4 regions of the Enterococcus raffinosus genome follow, and region 4 is predicted to be linked to each of the others. Evidence: predicted binding sites of a transcription regulator. Region 4 holds the regulator's gene; each other region holds the start of a gene.

The links. The regulator NrdR, encoded in region 4, represses ribonucleotide reductase genes. The targets are predictions, from matches to a motif close to ACACNATATATNGTGT.
Region 1: a site for NrdR is predicted at 1,265-1,280, ahead of nrdH (glutaredoxin-like protein NrdH). Genes of this name have one in related genera too.
Region 2: a site for NrdR is predicted at 1,471-1,486, ahead of J9537_RS01855 (deoxynucleoside kinase). Genes of this name have one in related genera too.
Region 3: a site for NrdR is predicted at 900-915, ahead of nrdD (anaerobic ribonucleoside-triphosphate reductase). Genes of this name have one in related genera too.

The regions. Positions count from the first base shown of each region.
Region 1 is NZ_CP072888.1:2,241,614-2,243,822, reverse strand. Features, by position in the region: gene nrdE (class 1b ribonucleoside-diphosphate reductase subunit alpha) at 1-784, opposite strand, end outside; gene nrdH (glutaredoxin-like protein NrdH) at 980-1,198, opposite strand; gene J9537_RS10975 (FeoA family protein) at 1,592-2,062, shown strand; gene feoB (ferrous iron transport protein B) at 2,063-2,209, shown strand, end outside.
Region 2 is NZ_CP072888.1:352,031-354,239, reverse strand. Features, by position in the region: gene J9537_RS01860 (glycoside hydrolase family 13 protein) at 1-770, shown strand, start outside; gene J9537_RS01855 (deoxynucleoside kinase) at 796-1,452, opposite strand; gene mvk (mevalonate kinase) at 1,836-2,209, shown strand, end outside.
Region 3 is NZ_CP072888.1:2,309,885-2,312,093, forward strand. Features, by position in the region: gene J9537_RS11305 (ABC transporter ATP-binding protein) at 1-631, opposite strand, end outside; gene nrdD (anaerobic ribonucleoside-triphosphate reductase) at 1,019-2,209, shown strand, end outside.
Region 4 is NZ_CP072888.1:1,697,167-1,699,375, reverse strand. Features, by position in the region: gene mutM (DNA-formamidopyrimidine glycosylase) at 1-193, shown strand, start outside; gene coaE (dephospho-CoA kinase) at 196-795, shown strand; gene nrdR (transcriptional regulator NrdR) at 982-1,455, shown strand; gene J9537_RS08310 (DnaD domain protein) at 1,467-2,209, shown strand, end outside.

The DNA.
Region 1 (2,209 bases), 540 kb from region 4:
TTTCAATATCTGGGTGGAAGACGTCTAAGTAAACCACACCTGCACCTTGACGCTGCCCTAGCTGGTTAGAGTAAGAGAAACTATCTTCGAACAGCTTCATCACTGGAACCACACCACTTGCCGCGCCGTCATAGCCTTTAATCGGGGAGCCGGCTTCACGTAAGTTCGATAGGTTAATTCCTACACCGCCACCGATACGTGATAATTGCAGAGCTGAGTTAATCGAACGGCCGATACTGTTCATGTCATCTGTTACTTGAATCAAGAAACAAGAAACAAGTTCTCCGCGACGCTTACGACCTGCATTTAAAAAAGAAGGGGTAGCTGGTTGATACCGTTGATGAATCATTTCATCTGCTAAAGACAAAGCCAATTGTTCATCGCCATCAGCAAAATACAAGGCGTTGAAGGCAACACGGTCTTCGTAGCTTTCTAAATACTCAGTGCCTGCATTGTTTTTCAAGGCATATTGTGAGTAAAATTTATAAGCTGCCATAAATGATTTGAATGTAAAGTTTTGGTCAGCTAAGTAATTGAAGAGCTTCTCAATAAAAGCAGGGGTATATTTCGCGATAAATTCTGCTTCTAAAAAGTCTTCTTCTATTAAATAGTCTATTTTTTCTTGTACAGAAGAAAATGTATGGGTATTTGGTTCTACATTTTCTTTGAAAAAAGCAGCCAAGGCTTCTTTGTCTTTATTTAGTGGAATCTGTCCATTTACTGGACGATTGATCTCATTGTTTAATTTGAAGTAAGATACTTCACCTAGGTCCTTTAAACTCATCTCGTCACATCTTTCCTTTTCTATCTATAATAAAGAAGAAAACTTTGCAATCATGGATCGCAAAGTTTCGAAAAACGGTGCTCTAGAAGCAGTTTCTTAAGAAATAAGCCGAACTATCCCTAAAGTATGAAAAGCTACTTTTGGATAATCCCTCTTCTTTCTTGAAGCTAGCCGCTTCAGGTGCGACCTCTTAAATTACGCTAATGCTTTCAATTGATCTGGACGGAAACCGATAATGGCTTGTTGTCCACCGAAAATAACTGGGACACTTTGGAAACCTTGATCTTTTAGAAAACCTAGAGCTTCGGGTTCATTGTCGATGTTGACCTCTTCGAATGAAATTTGATTCTCAGTTAAATAACGTTTTGTCATTTTGCATTGCATACAATTGTTTTTTGAATATACTTTTACCATAAGACGACCTCCCTTGATTTCTACAATTACTAGTATAAAAGATGTAGGGAAAAAGTCAATCGTTTGATACCATATATTGTGGTGGTGAAACATTGGTATACTACTCTTTGTGTTTTTTGCAAAAACATTGAAAACGGACGGTTTCAAAGAAAAATCCCTTTACAGAATTCAAAAAACTGTTCTGGGATGTTTTTTTACGGCAAAAAAGTTTTTTTAATAACGAAAAAAAGAAAAATAAAACAAATAAAACAGAGATTGTCAAACAAATTGCTCAAAAAATAGAGAAATTCTTCGACCATTTATTGACTTTGCCATGAAATGAAGCTATTCTTAGTGAGAAAGATTCTCATTATTAATTAGATTTAGAAGTCGAACAGTAAGGTGGAGAAGTGTATGACAACTTTGGCAGATGTTTCATTGAATCAGGTTGTTCAAATTGACGAAATGACTTTAGAAAATGATACAAAGCATCGATTGCAGGATTTGGGGATGATCGTCGGTTCAAAAGTTGCCGTCGTGAATCACTCTGGCGAGAATGGAATCGTTTTATTACATAATACGCGACTGGCTTTGTCTCAGTCTTTATTAAAGCAGATACATGTGAAGAACCTAACGGAAGACCAAGAAACTTGGGTCTCATTGGATCAACTAAATGCGGGTGAACAAGGAATTGTGGTCAATGTCCATGGTACAGGAGCAGTCAAACGACGCTTGATGGATATGGGCTTGACTAAGGGAACTCAGGTGAAAGTTGTGAAGCTGGCGCCTCTAGGTGATCCGATTGAGCTGCGGGTCCGAGGATATGAATTAAGTTTACGGAAAAGCGAATCAGAGATGGTGGTCGTATCTAAGGAGGCGGAATAGATGGCAAAGACACATATTGCTTTAGCGGGAAATCCTAACAGTGGGAAAACAAGTACCTTCAACGTTCTGACAGGAACCAATCAGTTTGTAGGAAACTGGCCAGGAGTTACGGTCGAGCGAAAAGAAGGAATCTACAAGAAGGATTCC
Region 2 (2,209 bases), 1.3 Mb from region 4:
AGGTGGGCGATCTCTTAGGGTTCAAAAAAGTCTTGTCACGATGGCAAAAAGACCTGCAGCCGATAGGGTGGAATGCACTTTATATCGATAATCATGACAACCCCCGTAGCAATTCCGTTTTTGGAAACGGAACAAGTGAGTCGGCATCCGCACTAGCAACTGCCTATATGCTCTTAAGAGGAACACCCTTTATCTACCAAGGACAAGAATTAGGAATGACCAATTATCCTTTCGAATCGATCGATGAAGTGAACGCGACAGATTCATTGACATCCTATCATGCTTGGCTTGAACAAGGATTGTCGCCTGAGGAAGCTCTACGTTTAACCACTCATTGGACTCGGGATCACTCTCGCACTCCAATGCATTGGAATAACCTCGGCGGTTTTTCTAATAGCCTGCCTTGGATGAAGGTAAATCCTAACACTGACAAAATCAATGTTGCTATGCAGCAAGCGGATCTTTTCTCTCCGCTCAACTACTATAAAAAGTTGATCTCATTGAGAAAATCAATGCCTGTTTTTATTTCTGGAAGTTATCAAATTGAATTGCCAAAACACCCGACAGTCTGGGCTTATACACGCAAAACAGTATCCGATGAAGCCTATGTCATCACTAACTTGAGCGATCAGCCACAATCTGTTACTCTACCAAACCGTTGGATAAATACAGCAACTACGATATTACTGGCAAATTACCCCGACCCATCGTGGAAAAAAACAGTGACATTACGTCCTTTCGAGGCGATAGTGGTAAAAAAAGATGCTTAACCCCATTGAGTTAAGCATCTTTTGATTATTCCACTACTGCGCCTTGAACTTCTAAAATTTTTTCATCGATCAAACGAATCACTTCATCACGAGCTGCCGCATCATCTACAAAGTTCAAACGATCACCGTCAATTTGAATTTTAGGGCTCTCATTGTACTCTTCATACCATTGGTCGTACCGGCTATTTAATTCTTTATAATAATCATAGAGTGTTGGATCAAATTCTAATTGTTCGTACTCTCGTCCACGTTTTTGAATACGTTCCATCATCGTTTCAAAGGAAACTCGAATATGCACTAATAAATCAGGATGTTTTTTGTGAGCGGCGTAAGGCAGCTCTTCCATCATATTCGCTAATAATTCATCGTAGACCTTAACTTCCGTCTCAGTTGCACGACCAAGATCGGCGTTTAAATGAAACAATAATGAATCTTCATAGATCGAACGATCCAAAACATTGTTATCATCCTGCATCGCTTTTTTGATGCTGTCAAAACGTTTATTCAAAAAGTAAATCTGTAGTAAAAATGCATACTGTTCTGGATCAGCATAAAACAGCGGCAATACTTCATTATCATCAATGGATTCATAAAAAGCTTGACTGCCTAAATGCTCTGACAGCATCGCGGTCAAACTTGATTTCCCTGCTCCAATGGTTCCTGCTAATACGATCACGCTCATAAACCTCCAACTCATTTCATACAAAATATAGTGCGTTTTTTTCAACTTATCTAATATACCCCCAATATCTTGTGCCGTCAATTGAAATACTTCTAAAAAAAAGCATTTCCTTCTTCTAAGGAATGTTTAAAAAATCGTTGATTTTCAAAATCTTTTCAAGGGTTTCGTTTACTTGTCGGCTTTCTCTGAGTAAAATGAAAAAGAGAAATAAATAAATAGTCGTTATAAAGAAAAATCAACCCCTGTTTATTCAGGTGGAATACAAAAAAACGTATTGCTTTCACTAGAAAAATAATTGCTTTAAAATCATTAGCAGACAGCAATAAACTGCAGAAATATTTTTTTGGGAATAGTTACTCTAAAACGAAATAGGGGTTTTTTTAATGAAATCGATTGGCACGGGTTATGCCAGTGGGAAAATTATATTAATGGGAGAACACTCGGTTGTCTATGGAGAACCAGCGATTGCTTTTCCCTTTTCAGGAACAGGAATCCAAGCAACGATTCGCGCGAATAAATTAGAATCGTGGATTGAATCCAGTTTCTTTCACGGACCGCTTTCAGAAGCGCCTAATACAATGCGCAATGTTACGGTCTTACTTTGGTATTTGGTAAAGCATTTCAAAATTCCAGAACCATTTTATTTAAAAATAGAAAGTACGATTCCAGCAGAACGCGGAATGGGCTCTAGCGCAGCGGTAGCAGTCGCGATTACTCGTGCTGTCTTTGATTGGATGGAAGAACCAGCCACTCAGGA
Region 3 (2,209 bases), 610 kb from region 4:
AATAGCTCGCGGTGTAAGGATCATGTGTAACCATTAAGATCGTTGTTTCTTCATGAAGGTTCACATCGTCCAAATAGTTTAAAAATTCCGTCGCAGACTTCGAATCCAACGATCCGGTCGGCTCATCGGCAAACAAAACTAACGGTTTGCTGATTAATGCTCGAGCTGCGGCAGTTCGCTGCTGCTGCCCCACTGAAATTTCTTCTGGATAGCGCGTTAATATCTGTTCGATCCTTAATATTCCTGCCAATCGAAGCACCCGTTCTTCAATCTCGTTGTTCGAAAGTTTGCTGACTGTCAACGGTAAGATGATATTGTCCTTCACCGTCAAGCTGTCAATCAAATTAAAGTCTTGAAAAATGAACCCAAGCTTCTCCCGTCGAAAATCCGTCAATCGACTTTCCCGCATTTGAGTGATGTCTGCGCCAGCGATCTTAACGGATCCCATCGTCGGCAGTAAAATCGTTGAAAGGATATTCATCAAGGTGGTCTTGCCCGCACCGCTTGGCCCCATGATCCCGACAAACTCCCCCTTTTCCACCGTAAAATTCAAATCATTTAAGACAGTCACTTTATTATTTCGTGTGCCGTAGCTTTTGCTAAGGTGCTGCACGTTGATTATTTTTTCCATTCAATCCCTCCTATCTCGGGTTAGAAAAATAATTGATGCCCATTCTGCTTGCCAGACTGCTAAAAACTGGCAAATGCTCTCGATGAAATCTATTTGTAACATCAAATTTTTTTCTTTTATGGTATCATATTTGAGGTGAATTCCTATGTGAAACGACCTTCAATAACCTTACAATTTTTTCACTTTTTAGGAAAAATTATTTTCAGTTATTTTATTTTTCATAGAAGCTTGTCCTTATCAGCTTTCTTTTATCTTTCAGTAAACAAACACACTATATATGGTGTGTTTTTCTTTTTTGGCAAAAAAATAATACTATATATCGTTGCAACGGCATCAAAAATACTATATGATTGATAATGAACTTTAAAGGAAATGGAGTTGTTTATAATGATGGAAATCCACACAAAAGATTCGTTGCTCAACGAATATCAACCGTCGCTAAAAAATATAAAGGTCGTAAAACGTGATGGTCGTCACACAGCATTTGATGACCAAAAAATTTACGATGCCTTAATCAAAGCTGAAACTAAAATCAAAGGATCTGTCGACCCATTGGCTCATGAACGCATTCAGTCAATTGTTGAACGAGTGGATGCTGAAATTTCTGAACGTTTTACTAGCGATATCAAAATTTATGAAATCCAGAACATTGTGGAGCATACATTATTAGAACACAACGAGTATGAATTAGCAGAGGAATATATCAACTATCGTACACGCCGTGACTTCCAACGTAGCAAGGCGACCGATATCAACTTTACAATCGGAAAACTGATCAATAAGGATCAAACGGTTGTCAATGAGAATGCGAATAAAGATAGTGATGTTTTTAACACACAACGCGATTTAACTGCTGGGATTGTTGGCAAATCCATCGGGTTAAAAATGCTGCCGCCTCATGTAGCGAACGCTCATCAAAAAGGCGACATTCATTATCATGATTTAGACTACCATCCATACACACCGATGACGAACTGCTGTTTGATTGACTTCAAAGGCATGTTGAATAACGGCTTCAAAATCGGGAATGCGGAAGTAGAAAGTCCTAAATCCATTCAAACAGCTACCGCTCAAATTTCTCAAATCATCGCCAACGTGGCTTCAAGCCAATACGGCGGCTGTTCAGCGGACCGTACTGACGAGCTATTAGCTCCTTTTGCGCGCCTAAATTATGCTAAACACTTAAAAGATGCCGAGGAATGGATCGATGATCCAGAAAAACAAAAGGCTTTCGCCAAACAAAAAACACGTAAAGACATTTACGATGCGATGCAAAGTTTGGAATACGAAATCAATACCTTGTTCACTTCTAATGGACAAACCCCTTTCACTTCTTTAGGCTTCGGTCTTGGAACTGATTGGTTTGAACGTGAGATCCAAAAAGCAATCCTGCAGATCCGTATCGAAGGCCTAGGCAGTGAAAAACGGACAGCGATCTTCCCTAAATTGATCTTTACTTTACGTCGCGGGACAAACTTAGAACCAAATGATCCAAACTACGACATTAAAGAATTGGCGCTAGAATGTGCTACCAAACGGATGTATCCAGACATCTTGAACTACGATAAATTGATCGAA
Region 4 (2,209 bases):
GAAAGCTGGAGGAACGACCATTCGAACCTATTTAAATGCTTTGGGAGAAGCAGGTCACTTCCAGCAAGAGCTGCATGTATACGGTCAGACAGGTAAGCCATGTACACGTTGCGGAACACCAATTATTAAAATCAAGGTTGCTCAAAGAGGAACGCATCTTTGTCCTCATTGTCAGAAATTGAAGAAGGTGTAAAAATGAGTTTTGTCTTAGGAATAACTGGAGGAATTGCCAGCGGAAAATCGACAGTGGTTGATATTTTTAGATCAGAGGGTTTTCCGATTGTGGATGGGGATATTGTGGCTCGGAAAGTGGTTGAATCTGGAACCGAAGGGCTGCTAGCTTTACAACAGGCTTTCGGATCAGCAATTATTGATGAACAGGGCAATTTAAATCGAGAAAAGTTAGGCAAGATGATTTTTCATGATGAAGATAAAAGAGCAAAATTAAATAAAACGCTTGATCCATTTATTCGAAGTGAGATTGAAGCGCAGGTGGAGAAGGCAAAAAAAAACAATCAATTAGTCATTGTTGATGTTCCATTATTGTATGAAGGAAATTATCAAGTTTTGATGGATAAAATAGCGGTTGTCTATGTTACTCCAGAAATTCAATTAAGTCGGCTAATGAAAAGAAATAACCTTCCCAAAGACGAAGCATTAGAACGAATTAGGAGTCAGCTTTCATTGGATGAAAAGAAAAAGAGAGCGGACATTCTTATTGATAATTGTGGTTCCCAAGAAACAACACGTCAACAAGTTATGGATTGGCTAAGAATAAACAAATTTGTTTCTTAAAGAATTCAGCGTCGTAGTATTACGACGCTTTTTTTAGCGCGCTGGTTATGGTAAACTCATGTTATATAAACAAATAAATTTTTTCAATCAACAAAATTTTGTTTTTAAAAAACGATGCAATATAACAAATAGATTTCACGTTTAATCAGTGAATTTAACCAATCATAAGAAAGTGTGGGTGAATTTATGCGTTGTCCAAGATGTAATCATAATAATTCCCGAGTAATTGATAGTCGACAGACTGATGATGGACGAGCGATTCGTCGTCGGAGAGAATGTGAAAGCTGCGGGTTTCGATTTACAACCTTTGAGCGTATTGAAGCGGCTCCTCTGCTAGTTGTTAAGCGTAACGGGGATCGAGAGGAATTTAGCCGTGACAAAATTTTACGAGGCTTAATTCGTTCTGCAGAAAAACGTCCAGTAGCGATGGAGCAGATGGAACAAATTGTCGATCATGTAGAAAATCGTGTGCGCAGCATGGGAGAAAATGAAATTCCAACCAGTCAAATTGGCGAATTTGTCATGGAAGATTTGATGGAAGTTGATGAAATTGCCTATATTCGTTTTGCGAGTGTTTATCGACAGTTTAAAGACATGTCTGTATTTTTAAAGGAATTACAGGAGATCGTTGACAAAGCGAAGTCAACGGATGAAGAGTAGGAGGCATTTTAGTGGCAGAACAACTGAAACCCAGCACCTTTTATACGGTCTATGGTGAGCCACAACTTGATCAAAGTAAACAAGATGCTTTGCTGTATTTATACCAGCCAATTATTGGTAGCTCTGCGTCAAGCTTATACCTGACCTTGATTAGCGATATTATGTTAGATGGGGAAAGTCAAAGCTTGATGCACACCGATTTATTAGCCGCTATTGATACAGGCTTAACAAACTTGATAAAAGCTCGTGAAAAGCTTGAAGGGATCGGTCTATTAGAAACCTTTGAAGTGATGAATGAAGAGATGGGGAGTAGCCTGATATATCAATTGCGCCCACCGCTTGTTCCTGAAAAATTCTTTCAAGACCCATTAATGGCTTACCTATTAATGGATAAAATTGGAAAACACCGATATGAACGTCTAGTCGAACGCTTTAAACCGAAAAACTTTGATACTGAAAATGCCAAAAATATAACAAAAAGATTTAGAGACGTATATCGTTTTGATGAGACTGCTTTTACTAGTCATAGTGATTCTTTAGAGAAAACACAGGAAGTTTTTGAAGATAAATCAGATTTTGATTGGACGTTGTTTACTCAGCAGATAAAACGGTTCAATTTGATTATGACTTTGGATGAGCGAGAGAAGCTACAAACTTTTCAACGACTATATGGATTGAACGAATTGGATTTGGCAGAATATGTTGCTAAAGCAAGTGCCGGTGAAGAAAAAGGGCTGAATTTTAATTACTTGCG